One region of the Rahnella sp. CJA17(1/100) genome, then DNA from elsewhere that is predicted to be linked to it. Evidence: predicted binding sites of a transcription regulator. Region 1 holds the regulator's gene; each other region holds the start of a gene.
The links. The regulator PhoB, encoded in region 1, activates phosphate uptake and scavenging genes when phosphate is short. The targets are predictions, from matches to a motif close to CTGTCATAAAACTGNCNNAT.
Positions count from the first base shown of each region.

Region 2: AACU55_RS23225 (phosphoethanolamine transferase) is a predicted target of PhoB. The motif match lies at 2,479-2,498, and genes of this name have one in related genera.
Region 3: serA (phosphoglycerate dehydrogenase) is a predicted target of PhoB. The motif match lies at 2,848-2,867, and genes of this name have one in related genera.

Region 1 covers NZ_CAWOJA010000010.1:53,003-58,091, forward strand. The annotation lists gene sbcC (exonuclease subunit SbcC) at 1-1,523, opposite strand, end outside; gene sbcD (exonuclease subunit SbcD) at 1,520-2,758, opposite strand; gene phoB (phosphate response regulator transcription factor PhoB) at 2,986-3,675, shown strand; gene phoR (phosphate regulon sensor histidine kinase PhoR) at 3,698-5,017, shown strand; gene AACU55_RS06070 (helix-turn-helix domain-containing protein) at 5,051-5,089, opposite strand, start outside.
Region 2 covers NZ_CAWOJA010000073.1:227,862-232,950, reverse strand. The annotation lists gene AACU55_RS23240 (DUF979 domain-containing protein) at 1-381, shown strand, start outside; gene AACU55_RS23235 (DUF2891 domain-containing protein) at 394-1,416, shown strand; gene lpxA (acyl-ACP--UDP-N-acetylglucosamine O-acyltransferase) at 1,460-2,248, opposite strand; gene AACU55_RS23225 (phosphoethanolamine transferase) at 2,609-4,243, shown strand; gene AACU55_RS23220 (LysR family transcriptional regulator) at 4,279-5,089, opposite strand, start outside.
Region 3 covers NZ_CAWOJA010000005.1:51,606-56,694, forward strand. The annotation lists gene AACU55_RS03510 (5-formyltetrahydrofolate cyclo-ligase) at 1-340, shown strand, start outside; gene asr (acid resistance repetitive basic protein Asr) at 612-1,022, shown strand; gene serA (phosphoglycerate dehydrogenase) at 1,334-2,572, opposite strand; gene rpiA (ribose-5-phosphate isomerase RpiA) at 2,923-3,585, opposite strand; gene AACU55_RS03530 (LysR family transcriptional regulator ArgP) at 3,813-4,715, shown strand; gene AACU55_RS03535 (LysR family transcriptional regulator) at 4,744-5,089, opposite strand, start outside.

The DNA.
Region 1 (5,089 bases):
TCGTTGAGATGCTCCAGCTGTTTCTGACATTGCAGACGGATCGCGCCCAGACGCAGTTCTTCTTCGGCCAGCAGCGTCTGGTACTGCGCAAAATCTTTATGCTGTTGCTGCACGCGCTGGTTCAGTTGCGGGAAGATTTGCGCGAGTGAAAACAGCTGCTGCCGCACCGGCCGGAGCTGCATGAGTTCGGTTTGACGTTTCTGTAACACTACCTGCGGGTACTGTTTTTCCAGTTCAGCCTGACGTTGTTGTGCAACGTTAAGGGCTTCAGTCAGCGCGGCCTGACGGGTGTGATGCTGGCGGCTTTCCTCATCCAGTTTCTGACGTTCCGCCGTGATTTGCTGCAGCGTCGCGCTATGTTCACCAGCCTGTTTCTGCGACTCGCTGACCGCCTGTTGTGTTTCCACCAGCGATTTGCGCCATTGCGCGATTTCGCTATCCAGTGGCAGGATTTTTTCTTCGATCAGCGTCTGCATCTGACGCTGTTCTTCCGCCTGTTTCTGCCGCGCAGTGTGCGCCTGTTCCACCGCCAGACTCAGCGGCGTCATCTGTGCAATCTGCTGCTCCTGCTGCTGCGTCAGTTGTATCAGTAATTGCTGAAGGCGCTGCGCGTCATCCTGACAGCGCTGGCGATCATTGAGTAACGGACGCAGTTTTTCTGCCGGTTCGCTGCGCGCCAGTTGCTGTAACTGCGGCGCGGCGGCCAGATTTTCCTGCTCTGCGGCGGTCAGTTGTTGCTGAGACTGCTGCTGTTTTTGCTGCACCTGCTGCCACTGTTGCAGCCAGTTCAGATCCTGCTGGCGCTGCTGCGCCTGCTGACTGAGCGTGATTTCCTGCGTGTTCAGTTCAGCACGTTGTGCTTCGAGCGTCTGGCGCTGTTCTTCGCTGAGCAGTTCGATTCCGGCCATACGCTGATGCAGACCGTCCAGCGCAATGCGCGCTTCTTTATGTTGCTCAAACACGCGTTGAGAAAGCAGCCCGTAAATCTCGGTGCCGGTCAGTTCTTCCAGCAATTCGGCGCGGTCGTTGGCATCGGCATTCAGAAACGCGGCGAACTGCCCCTGTGAAAGCATCATGGATTTGGTGAAACGGCCGAAATCCAGCCCGGTCAGTGTGGCGATGGCATCGAGTTTATCGCGCACTTTATCGGCCAGAATTTTGCCGTCGGCCAGCAATGCCAGCTCCACTTTCGGTGCCTGCAGATTGCCGTCAGGGGAATTTTTGGCGCGGCGCTGGCTCCAGAACGCGCGGTAACCCACACCTTTGACTTCAAACTCCACTTCGGCCAGCGATTCTGCGGTGTGGCGGGTCATCAGTTCATTCTGGCTTGGTGTAATGTTCAGCCTTGGCGTCTGATGATAAAGCGCCAGACAAATGGCATCGAGCAGGGTGGTTTTCCCCGCACCGGTCGGACCTGTGATGGCGAATAATCCGTTGCTGGCAAACGGCTCGGCGGTGAAATCAATTTTCCATTCGCCTTCCAGCGAGTTCAGGTTTTTTAAACGCAGGCTGAGAATTTTCATTGTGCGCCGTCCTCCGCGTTCTGACCGTTGTTAACCTGTTCAACCACCTGCGCAAACAACGTGCGCATCCGAGCCTGACGCGGCTCGTCAGGGTCCGGTTCCAGCGCCAGTCGTCGTTCAAACACGTCGCTGACGCTCAGTTCGCTGAGGGTTTCTTTTTCCTGCTGCTCAATACTGTTGATGCGCTGTTCTTTGCTGCGGCGTAACAGCACGACTTCTACCGGCAGATCTTCCGTCAGCGCCTGAATGCGTCGCTGGATGTCGCTGAGATAATCCTGGGTGGAGACTTCAATATCGAGCCACACCGGTTTGGCCGGATCACCGCCTTCGAACTGTGCCAGTTGGTGTTCAATCTCCACCAGCGAGCCTTTGATTATCTGCATCGGCTGGAAAACCGGGATTTCCAGTGTGTCGATGGCGTTGAGCGTCGCACCATCAAAATCAAGTAAGTACACACTTTTAGCTTTGCTCAGTTCGTCAAAACTCAGGGCAATCGGCGAGCCGCTGTAACGGATATGTTCGGTTTTGGCGACGCATTGTGCACGGTGAATATGACCCAGTGCCACATAATCGACCGGCGGAAAGGCCTGCGCCGGAAACGCATCGAGCGTACCTATATAGATGTCGCGCACGGAATCAGAGGTACTGACGCCGACAGTCGTCAGATGGCCGGTCGCAATAATAGGCAGCGGCATGCCCAGTTCGTCACGTCTGGCCTGAGCAGCCTGCCAGAGCGCGTCATAATGCGCGGCGATGGCTTCCTGCAATGCCAGTTGCTTGTCGCTGCCGGACTGTCCCGCCTGGCTGGCGAGCAGATCACGCGGGCGTAAAAACGGGATAGCGCACAGTATCGCGCCGGGTTTCCCGTCACGCTGACTGAGCACTAAAATCTGTTCAGAAAGGTTTTCACCGACGGTGGCAATCACCCGCGTATTCAGGCAGGACAGGAGCTCGCGCGATTCATTGAGCGTGGCGACAGAATCGTGGTTACCAGCCAGCACCACCAGCTGGCAGCCGGTTTGCTGTAATTCCACCACGAAGCGGTTATACAATTCTCGGGCATAACTGGGTGGGGAACCTGTGTCGAAAATATCGCCCGCGACAATCACGGCGTCGACCTGATGTTGTTGCACCTGACCGGTCAGCCAGCGCAAAAATGCCTGATGTTCGGCTGCACGGCTTTTAGTGAAAAAGTACTGGCCGAGGTGCCAGTCTGACGTGTGGATCAGGCGCATGAGACTCCCGTATGAACCCTGGATGACGACAATGGGGTAAAGTATAAACGTCGGCAGGGGAAGCTGTCCCCGATAAATCAGACCAATTTCAGCAAGATGGCCGGAAATTATCTGTCATAGTTGACTGTAATGAACCATTCTTTTCATTCATAAATCTGTCACAAAACTGACGCATAATGGCGCCCGCAATCAAATAAAAGATCGCTAACCTATTGGCAGGACCTACGATGGCTAGACGTATATTGGTGGTTGAAGACGAAGCTCCAATCCGTGAAATGGTGTGTTTTGTACTGGAACAAAATGGCTATCAGGCCGTAGAAGCTGAGGATTTTGATTCAGCGATTGGGCAGCTTGTTGAACCTTACCCTGAACTGATCCTGCTTGACTGGATGTTACCTGGCGGTTCCGGTATTCAGTTTATTAAGCATCTTAAACGTGAGGCACTGACCCGCGAAATTCCGGTGATGATGCTGACCGCACGCGGTGAAGAAGAAGATCGGGTGCGCGGCCTTGAAGTGGGTGCCGATGATTACATCACCAAACCGTTTTCTCCGAAAGAACTGGTTGCCCGCATTAAAGCCGTGATGCGTCGCATCTCGCCAATGGCGGTGGAAGAAGTAATCGACATGCAGGGTTTAAGCCTGGATCCGTCGTCTCACCGGGTGATGGCCAACGAGCAGGCGCTCGATATGGGGCCGACCGAATTTAAGTTATTACACTTCTTTATGACCCATTCCGAACGTGTATACAGCCGCGAACAGTTGCTCAATAACGTCTGGGGCACTAACGTTTATGTGGAAGATCGCACGGTTGACGTGCATATTCGTCGTTTACGTAAGGCGCTGGAAACCAGTGGACATGACAGAATGATCCAGACTGTTCGTGGTACCGGATACCGTTTTTCAACGCGTTATTGAGCCCTCACAGCGGAGAATCTGTGTGCTAGAACGTTTGTCATGGAAACGACTGGCGGGTGAATTGTTTCTCTTTTGCCTGCCAGCGTTAATTCTCGGTATTTTCGTCGGCCATTTCGGCTGGCTCCTCCTGGTGTCGCTGATGGCGGCACTGGGCTGGAATTATTACAACCAGCTTAAACTCTCTCACTGGCTGTGGCTCGACCGCAGCATTACGCCGCCGAATGGGCGCTGGAGCTGGGAGCCGCTGTTTTACGGGCTGAACCAGATGCAGATGCGCAACCGGCGTCGCCGTCGCGAATTAGGCCAGCTCATCAAACGTTTTCGCAGCGGTGCCGAATCGCTGCCGGATGCCGTGGTGCTGACCACTGAAGAAGGCAATATTTTCTGGTGTAACGGACTGGCGCAGGATTTGCTCGGTTTCCGCTGGCCGGAAGATAACGGGCAACATATCTTCAACCTGCTGCGTTATCCGGAATTCCGGCTGTGGATCCAGACCCGCGATTTCAGCCGGGCGCTGAATTTACAACTCAATAATGAGCATTATGTCGAGTTTCGCGTCATGCCTTATTCCGAAGGACAACTGCTGATGGTGGCACGCGACGTGACCCAGATGCGTCAGCTTGAAGGCGCACGGCGTAACTTCTTCGCTAACGTCAGTCATGAACTGAGAACCCCATTGACGGTATTGCAGGGGTATCTGGAAATGATGGAAGACGCCAAGCTGGAAGAGCCTTTCCGCACTAAAGCGCTGGATACCATGCAGGAACAGACGCGGCGGATGGACGGGCTGGTGAAGCAGCTGCTGACGCTGTCGAAAATCGAAGCCTCAGCGAATATTGATTTGCACGAGAAAGTGGATATTCCGGTGATGCTCGGCATGCTCGAACGTGAAGTGCAAACGTTAAGCAACGGCAGGCATGAAGTGGTGTTTCGCGTAAACGACAAGCTGAAGGTCTTTGGTAATGAAGATCAACTGCGCAGCGCGGTGTCGAACCTGGTGTATAACGCGGTTAACCACACGCCAGCGGGGACACGGATTGAAGTCAGCTGGCAACAAACGCCGCATGGCGCACAGTTCCAGATCAGCGACAACGGACCGGGCATTGCGCCGCAGCACCTGCCGCGCCTGACCGAACGTTTCTACCGCGTCGATAAAGCCCGTTCACGTCAGACCGGCGGCAGCGGACTGGGACTGGCAATCGTCAAACATGCGCTCAGCCATCACCACTCAAAACTCGAAGTCATGAGTGAAGTCGGCGTCGGTACCCGGTTTATGTTTACGCTGGCGCCGAAGTTGATTGTTCCTCAGGAACAGGCCAGCCAAAGCGGCGTAAAGGGATAAAAATCAAGCCACAGCAACAAGCTGTGGCTTCTTTTAGCAGATGATCTGTAAACCTTTTTCTTCAATTAGCAT
Region 2 (5,089 bases), on a different contig from region 1:
GTGGTATCTGAACTGGTCAAAAACATCATTCCGCTCGGCTCACCGCTGGCGATTGTGATTGCCTATACCTTCGGCATGGCACTTTTCACCATGATCATGGGAAATGGTTTTGCCGCCTTCCCGGTGATGACCGCGGGGATCGGGCTGCCACTCATCGTCAACCAGTTGGGTGGAAATCCGGCGATTATGGGCGCGATCGGCATGTTGTCCGGTTTCTGCGGCACCTTAATGACGCCGATGGCGGCCAATTTCAATATCGTGCCTGCGGCCTTGCTCGAATTGCAGGACAAGAATGGCGTGATTAAAGCGCAGTGGAAAACCGGTGTATTGCTGTTGCTGGTGAATACCGCGTTTATGTATTTCTTTGTGTTCCGTTTCTGATAAGGAAAGACGATGACGACGCAACAAAGTACCGCCCTGACGCCAGAGATGGCGTCCCGTTTTGCCTCACTGGCGCTGAATCATTTAACCCGTGAATTCCCGAACAAACTCATGCATGCCATGAGCAGCGCGGCAGATGCGCAAACGCCACGCCAGTTACATCCGGTCTTTTACGGCAGCTATGACTGGCATTCCTGCGTGCACGGATACTGGTTATTGCTGCGCCTGCTGGATCGTTTTCCGCAATTACCGGAAGCTGAAAAAATCATTGCGGTGATCGGCCAGCATTTCACGCCAGAAAACGTCGCCGGTGAAATGGCCTATCTGCAACAACCGCAACATGCCGGATTTGAAAGACCGTATGGCTGGGCGTGGTTTCTGGCGCTGAGCCAGCAATTGCATGGGATGGCATTGCCGCAGGCTGCTGAATGGGTAAAAACGCTGGCGCCGATGAGCCGGTTCTTCGAAAAGAGTTTTAGTGAGTTTTTGCCCAAAGCCACCTATCCCCTGCGGGTCGGCAGCCATTTCAACACCGCGTTTGCGCTGGCATTAACGCTCGATTATGCGCGCTGCGTTAAGCATCACAAACTGGCAGAACTGATCGAAGAAACGGCGCTGCGCTGGCATCTGGAAGATGTGCATTGTCAGGCGTGGGAACCGGGCGGTGATGAATTCCTGTCACCCTCCCTGATGGAGGCTGAACTGATGCGGCGCGTTCTGCCGGGCGAAGCATTTGTGACCTGGTTTGGCCGTTTCCTGCCGGATCTGGCTCACAGTCAGCCTGCCACGCTTTTCACCCCCGCCACGGTCACTGACCGCAGTGACGGTAAAATTGGCCATCTGGACGGACTGAATCTCAGCCGCGCCTGGTGTCAGCGTTCGCTGGCCTCTGCGCTGCCAGCGGGCGATCCGCGTGCGGCCTTGCTGCGCCAGACGGCAGAAGCCCATCTGCACAGCGCGCTGAACCATCTCGACAGCACCTACATGGGCGAACACTGGCTGGCGACCTTTGCCCTGTTAGCACTCGAAGCCTGACAGCCCTCTTCCTCTGTTCAGCCGCAGGGTTACCGTGAAATCGTTAGCGAATAATCCCGCGCGCTGAATCGAGGAAAAATGCATTGAAGTGGCACAGTAACGGATATTCCGCGCTGAGCTGCTCAATCTCCCCCTTCACCCGTTCCACCGATTCCGGCTGGTGATAAAGCAAATCGTACAGATAGCGGATGACATTTTGCTGCGCTTTGCCGGCCCGGCAAAATTCCGTTGCCTGCTCGTTTATCCCTTTCGGCACCGCGCGATTTCCCCCCGCTATCACAAAAGGCGGCACGTCCTGCACCACACAGGTATTAGCAAGGAGATGGACGCCCATGCCAATAATACAAAACTGATGCACCGCGCTCAGGGCATCAATCCGGGCATCACTGCCCAATGAAACATGCCCCGCCAGAGCACTGTGTTCGCCGATAAACGTGGCATTTCCTATCTGACAGTCATGGCCGACATGCACGCCCCCTTCAAACACATTCAGGTGCCCGATCCGGGTCATACCACCGCCCTGCACGGTGCCGCGATGCAGTGTCACGTGGCGGCCAATGCGGTTTCCATTGCCGATTTCCAGCCCGGTGGGTTCTCCGGCGTATTTCAAATCCTGGCTGATCTCGCCAATGGATGAACCCATGCCAATCTGGTTATCCGTGCCAATTTTGGTATTGCCGTTGATAACGACATGAGAAGAAATGTGTGTTCCTTCGCCGATTTGCACACCGGCGGAAATAAAGCAGAAAGGCCCGATAACCACTCGCGGGCCGATAATGACACCTGGCTCTATGATACTGCTGGCCGCAATTGTGGCCGAAGATGAAATCAACACGAACATCCTTCTGACAGCCGGCAGGCAGTCAGTGGTGAATTAAACCGGACAGGCATAATCAGGGAAAGATCAAAATGAGCGGAGGGAAACGCACTCAGAGAGGTTTAAACAAGGGGGAGTGTTTCTTGAACATCCGCATCGCTACACCGCACAGCATAAGGCTTCAGGATCGAAAAGGCGGTCTCTTATATTTTTTTTATTTTCTGAACCTTTTCGGAAACGCTGCATAACGAAAATTTTATGACAGGTAGATTAAGGCTTTCTTAAGATTTGATGAATATTCTATTGGATATTCGTTTCTATCGTTATGTTTCCCTCACATCAACGCTGCTACCACCATCCTGTTGGGAGTTTTCATTGCGCTCTATATTCCCGAAGATTAGCTACTTTACGCTGACTTTACTGCTGACCCTGTATTTTACCTTTATCGTTAATCTGCCGATTTTGCTGCATTTTTATCGCATCTTACAGGCACTGCCCGCGTACAACCTGGCTTTTGCCCTGAGCATTCCGGTTGCGCTGTTTGCCGCACTGAACTTTGTGTTCACCCCTTTCAGCTTTCGCCCATTGCTTAAGCCATTCTTTATTATCGTGCTGCCGGTCAGTGCCCTCGCCAGTTTTGCGATGATGACCTTCCAGGTCGTATTTGATCGCGGCATGATCGAAAATATTCTCGAGACGCAATCGGCTGAAGCGTCGTCTTACCTGAATCTGAAAGTGATACTGTGGTTTGTCTTCACCGGCGTTTTGCCCGCTATTTTGCTTTTCCTGACACCGGTCAGCTATGAAAAAACGCCGTTACGCCGTCTCGGTGTCCGTCTGGTGTCGATGATGATTTCATTGCTGGTGGTTGCCTCCATTGCCGGGATTTTTTACAAAGATTACGCCTCTGTGGGCCGTAACAACCGCACCCTGAATCTGGAAATTGTGCCGACAAACTACCTCTACAGCGCGTTCCAGTACATCAATCACCGTTACTTCACGCCGAAAATGCCGTTCCAGACTATTGGCAACGATGCAAAACTGGTGCAGCAACCGGGGCAGAAACCAAATCTGGTGTTCCTGGTGATTGGGGAAACCGCGCGGGCGCAAAATCAGTCATCTGAGGGGTACGCCAAACCGACTAATCAGTACACACAGGCTATTCCTGACGTGGTGTTCTTTAATAAAATGACGTCATGCGGCACGGCAACGGCGATTTCTGTGCCGTGCATGTTCTCGAATATGAAGCGCACCCGCTACGACGCCAACCGCGCCCGTAACAGTGAAGGCTTGCTGGATATCCTGCATAAAGCCGGTGTTTCAGTGTTCTGGAAAGACAATGATGAAGGCTGTAAAGGCGTGTGCGACCGCGTGCCGAATATCACCATCGATACAAAAAAAGACGGTAAATACTGTGATGGCGATACCTGCTACGACATGGCGCTGATGCAGAATATCGATGACGACATCAAACCTGACGGCAAAAATACGCTGATTGGCTTACATCTGATCGGCAGCCACGGCCCGACCTACTACAAACGCTATCCGCAGGAATTCCGTAAGTTTATACCTGACTGCCCGCGCAGCGATATTGAAAACTGTTCTCAGGAACAACTGGTGAATACCTACGATAATACCCTGCTTTACACGGATTACACGGTGTCGCAGGTGATTGAGAAGGCGAAGCAGTATCAGGATAAGTACAACGTGGCCGTGATTTATCTTTCTGACCATGGCGAATCGCTGGGTGAAAATGGCCTGTATTTGCACGGCACGCCTTACAGCGTGGCACCGGCGCAACAGACACACGTGCCGATGCTGTTCTGGTTATCCAGCGGTTATGTGAAAGCGCAGGGAATTGATCTGCAATGCCTGAAATCGTATGCCGTGAACAAAGACGTTTCGCAGGATAACCTGTTCCACACCGTGCTGAGCGCGATGGACGTGCAAACCTCGGAACGTGATCCGCAACTGGATATTCTGGCGGGCTGCCGTACATCACAAAGGTAATCACGTCCCTGTTGAAGCGGTTTGCTGCCAGAACGTTATGGCAGCAAACCGCACTCCGTCAGAATGCTTTTTGCCAGCGTGCTGACCGTTTTATCAAACCGCTCAGATTCATTATCCATCACCATATACAAAGCCGTTTGCCGCACCGTTCTGGCTGATAATTCCAGTCGTCGGAGTAAACCGCTCTCCAGCGCTTTTTCCACACTTTCCAGCGGCAGCCAGCCGTACCCCACGCCCACCGCAATGGCTTCCATCGCGGCCCCGACAGTGGTGAATGTCCAGCTGGCAACAGGGCCGGATGACACATTTTCTGCACGCGGCGCGTGCCGGTCGGCCACGCTAATCAGCGGAAAACGCGCCAGATCCTGCGCAGTCAGCGGAACGGTGAGGCTCATCAGCGGATGATCGCTTTTGGCCACCGGCACAAAATCCACGTCAAGCAGGAAGCGCCCCTGTATCGCATTTTCCGGTGCCAGCGTGGTGATGTATAAATCCGCTGATCGTTCATTTAATTGCTTAAGGCTTTCGCCGCGCAGAATTTCTGTCAGATGAACACGGGTATCGGGAAACTGCTGTTGAAAATTTTTGAGTGCGCGAAACAGACGGTATTTGGGAAAGACACTGTCGACAACCAGGCTCAGTTCGGTGCGCGTCCCGTCTTTCAGCCCGGCGGCGCGGTGCTCAAGTTGCAAAAAGGCGGAAATCAGCGGCGTGGCCTGCATCAGCAACGCCCGCCCCTGTTCCGTCAGCGTCGCTTTACGGCCATGAATCTCCAGCAACGGCAGACCGAGACGTTCCTGTAATCCACTCAGGGCATAACTGACGGAAGACTGACTGCGGTTCAGT
Region 3 (5,089 bases), on a different contig from region 1:
TTTCTCGCCGGGTAATCTGCTTTTTCTGCGTTATACGCCCGATACGACGCTGGTGCGCAACCGGCTCAACATTCTTGAGCCACAACTGGATGTCACGCAGGTGATCCCGCTGGCGCAGCTGGATATCATCCTGACGCCGCTGGTGGCGTTCGACAGTGCGGGGCAACGTTTAGGTATGGGTGGTGGCTTTTATGACCGCACACTTGAGCGCTGGAAAGAAGGCGGGCCGTATCCGATCGGATTAGCGCACGATTGTCAGCATGTCGATGCTTTACCGGTGGAACACTGGGATGTGCCTTTACCTGAGGTCATCACGCCTGGAAAAGTGTGGAGATGGTGATGCCAGACGATATAAATCCACGGTAAGCAGAGTGCCAGCCAGAAATAGAAAGCACACCTCATAAGTATGTTGTAACTAAGCTTGGAACCCGCACCTCTCCCTCGCTTTTTAAAACCCCAACCAATTGAAATTGATAATACTTTATCTTTATACATACCGTTACACGCCGAAACCAATCACTCACGGACAGCAAGGTTTGTCACGCCTATTATTCTCACATCGGCCCCGCAGTGGGGTAGACACACAAACCAAGATCCCTGAGGAATTAAAGATGAAAAAAGTATTAGCTCTGGTTGTAGCCGCTGCAATGGGCCTGTCTTCTGTCGCTTTCGCTGCTGAAACTACCGCAACGCCGGCACCTGCTGCTACCACAACCACCGCAGCTCCGGCTCATGCCACTAAGCATAAAGCACACAAGAAACCTGTTCAGAAAGCGCAAGCTGCCAAGAAACACAAAAAAGCCGCTAAAAAAGCACCAGTCGCTCAGAAGGCGCAGGCGGCTAAGAAACACGTGAAACACGCTAAAAAAGCGGCACCTGTTGCTCAGAAAGCGCAGGCGGCTAAGAAGCACGTGAAACACGCTAAGAAAGCTGCTCCTGTTGCTCAGAAGGCGCAGGCGGCTAAAAAGCACGTGAAACATGCTAAGAAAGCTGCTCCGGCTAAAGCAACTCCGGCAGCATAAGAAGTCACTAAGAAGTCTTTGTGAACGAATCTGTTCACTCTTATCAAGACTGAAAAATTTAACACCCGGTTCGCCGGGTGTTTTTTTCTCCGTTTTCTGCCCTGAGGTACTGACAGATGATGCTGCGCCGCTACCTGTTCGAAATCACTTTTTCATCAATGATCCTCTGCGGTCTGATTACCCTGTCCTTTTACTTCTGACGTTTTGATCCCCCCTTTATTCCCTCTGCAGACATTTTTTAACGCCCTGATGCCATAAAACAAAAAACCGCCTTTCGGCGGTTGGTATTTTGTCTGTTTCAGAAAGGCTTATCAGTAAAGCAAACGGGCACGAATGGTTCCCGGAATCGCCTTCATCAGTTGCAGCGCGGTAGTCAGCGTATTGATATCCGTTTCTGCATCAATCACCACATAACCGATTTCTGGACTGGTTTGCAGGTACTGCGCAGCAATGTTGATGCCCTGTTCCGCAAAAATCTGGTTGATGCTGGTCAGCACACCCGGACGGTTTTCATGGATATGCAGCAGACGGCTGGCTTTCTCGGTATGCGCTGGCAGAGACGCTTCCGGGAAGTTAACCGCTGACAGTGTAGAACCGTTGTCAGAGTATTTCGCCAGTTTGCCTGCCACTTCGAGGCCGATACCTTCCTGCGCTTCCATCGTCGAACCGCCGATGTGCGGCGTCAGCAATACGTTGTCGAATTCACACAGCGGAGAATTGAACGGGTCACTGTTAGTCGCCGGTTCTTCCGGGAAGACGTCGATAGCCGCACCGGAAAGATGTTTGTTACGCAGCGCATTGCACAGAGCAGGAATGTCGATCACGGTACCGCGTGAGGCGTTGATTAACAACGCGCCAGGCTTCATCTGCGCCAGCTGCACTTCAGAAATCATGTCTTTGGTTCCGGCTGTTTCCGGCACATGCAGCGTGACCACGTCGCTGGTATTGAGCAATTCTTCCAGTGTGGCAATCGGCTGCGCGTTGCCCAAAGGCAGTTTGCTTTCGATGTCATAATAGAAGACGCGCATCCCCAGGCTTTCCGCCAGAATCCCCAGCTGCGTGCCAATGTGGCCGTAACCGATGATACCCAGACGCTTGCCGCGCGCTTCGAATGAACCGACCGCCAGCTTGTTCCAGACACCACGGTGCGCTTTCGCATTCGCTTCAGGAATGCCGCGCATCATCAGCAACATCTCGCCCAGCACCATTTCCGCAACCGAACGGGTGTTGGAGAAGGGTGCGTTAAAGACCGGAATACCGCGACGGGTCGCAGCTTTCAGATCTACCTGATTGGTGCCGATACAGAAACACCCAACAGCCACCAGTTTTTCGGCTGCCTGGAACACTTCTTCAGTCAGCTGAGTACGCGATCGGAGTCCAACAAAGTGCGCATCACGGATCGATTCTTTCAGCGATTGCGTGTCTAAAGCACCTTTGTGAAATTCAATATTGGTGTAACCCGCGGCACGGAGTGTATCAACCGCACTTTGGTGGACGCCTTCCACTAACAAAAATTTAATCTTGTCTTTCTCAAGTGATACTTTTGCCATTTCCCGACCCTATATTTTTCTGGCTGAATTCGAACTGCAAGATGACTGCTCACAGTCAACATAACAAAAAATCCGCCATCATCAATACAAACGATTGCCTGCCCCCCAGCAGAAGGCTCAGCACGCCTGCCGGTTTTTAGCATTTCATGCTGGTTCAATTTTACTGTGCCAGACGTTCAGGAGGAGAAATACAGAAATGTGACATAAGTCACCAAATTAAAGCCTTTGAAGAAAAGATGATTCAGTCAGAAAATTATCATCTTCATAACATTGCGTTATGACAGTGCAATGACGAGGCTTAGGCTGGCTGCCTTGCCCTAAAGCAGCCAGATCTTCTGCTTATATTCTGATTACTTCAGTTTGACGGTTTTGACACCTTCAGAAGTCCCGACCAGCGCCACGTCAGCACCCCGGTTGGCGAACAGGCCGACAGTCACAACACCGGCAATACTGTTGATCTTATTTTCCATCGCGACGGCATCAAGAATGTTCAGGTTATGCACATCAAGGATCACATTGCCATTGTCTGTCAGCACATTCTGGCGGTATTCCGGCAGGCCGCCGAGTTTAACCAGTTCACGCGCAACATAAGAGCGCGCCATTGGGATCACTTCCACCGGCAGCGGGAATTTACCCAGCACATCAACCTGCTTGGAAGCATCCACGATACAGATGAATTTTTTGGCAATCGCGGCAATGATTTTTTCGCGGGTCAGCGCAGCGCCCCCCCCTTTGATCATCTGCATCGAGCCGTTGATTTCATCCGCGCCATCGACATACACATCCAGCGAATCCACTTCATTGCTGTCGAAAACATGAATACCCAGACTCTTCAGTTTTGCGGTAGAAGCATCGGAGCTTGAAACCGCACCTTCAATCTGGCCTTTGATGGAACCCAGTGCATCAATGAAATGTGCGGCGGTGGATCCGGTACCGACACCGACAATGGTGCCCGGCGTGACGTAATCCAGTGCGGCCCAGCCGACTGCTTTTTTCAATTCTTCCTGCGTCATAATGGCTTCTCTGTCTGATAACACGTAAGTGGCGTGAATAGTTCGGTGGAACGAAGAGTGCCGGTGATTATAAAGCATGTCCCGGCAATTTGGATAAACAACACCGCAGCCAGATCACACTTATTAAGTGCAATTGTGCTGCAAACACAAAGATTTTCCTCACCACAAATCCTGACAATCTGTGGCATAGTGTTCGGATAAAATTAAATCTAAGGGACAGAACTCCGATGAAACGCCCGGACTATAGAACGCTGCAGGCACTGGACGCGGTGATCCGTGAGCGCGGTTTTGAGCGCGCAGCGCAGAAGCTTTGCATCACACAATCGGCCGTCTCTCAGCGCATCAAGCAACTGGAAAATTTGTTCGGCCAGCCGCTGCTGGTTCGTACCGTTCCACCCCGGCCGACTGAACAGGGACAGAAATTACTGGCCTTGTTACATCAGGTGGAATTACTGGAAGAAGAGTGGCTTGGCAGTGACAGCAACAATGAAAGCAATGATACACCTCTGCTGCTTTCACTGGCGGTCAATGCCGACAGTCTGGCAACCTGGCTGTTACCGGCGCTGAAATCAGTGCTGGTTGATTCCCCTATCCGCCTGAATTTACAGGTGGAAGATGAAACGCGCACGCAGGAACGTCTGCGTCGTGGTGAAGTGGTGGGCGCGGTAAGTATTCAGCCCCAGCCACTGCCGAGCTGTCTGGTGGATCAGCTTGGTGCGCTGGACTATTTGTTTGTGGGTTCGAAACCTTTTGCTGATCGCTATTTCCCGAACGGCGTTACCCGCTCCGCCTTGCTGAAAGCGCCTGCGGTAGCGTTTGACCATCTGGACGATATGCATCAGGCCTTCCTGCAACAGAACTTCGATTTATCGCCGGGCAGCGTGCCGTGCCACATCGTTAACTCGTCGGAAGCCTTTGTGCAACTGGCCCGTCAGGGCACCACCTGCTGCATGATCCCGCATCTGCAAATCGAGAAAGAGTTGGAAAGCGGCGAGCTGATCGACCTGACGCCCGGCCTGTTCCAGCGCCGTATGCTTTACTGGCACCGTTTTGCGCCCGAAAGCCGCATGATGCGTAAAGTCACCGATGCACTGATCGCCCACGGACATCAGGTGTTGCGTCAGGACTGACAGAATTATCCGGCGTGAAAAGCGGCGTTTAATCGCTTTTCTCCCGGACCATCTCGATCAATGCCCGCAGGCTCGCGGGCACATGCCGGTTGCCCGCGAAGTAGAGAAACAAACCGGGGATTGGCGGGCACCAGTCTTCCAGCACTGCGATTAGCCGCCCTTCTTTCAGCGCAACCTGCGCATAATCTTCAGGAACATACGCGATCCCCAGCCCGTCCTGTGCGGCCTCAATCATCAGTTGCGTATTATCCAGCGTCAGATTTCCCGGCACGTCCACCGCCACTTCCTGTCCGCGTTTGTGGAACTCCCAGCGATAGCGTTTTCCGCTGGGCAGGCGCTGACGCAGACACTGATGGCGGGCGAGATCATCCGGC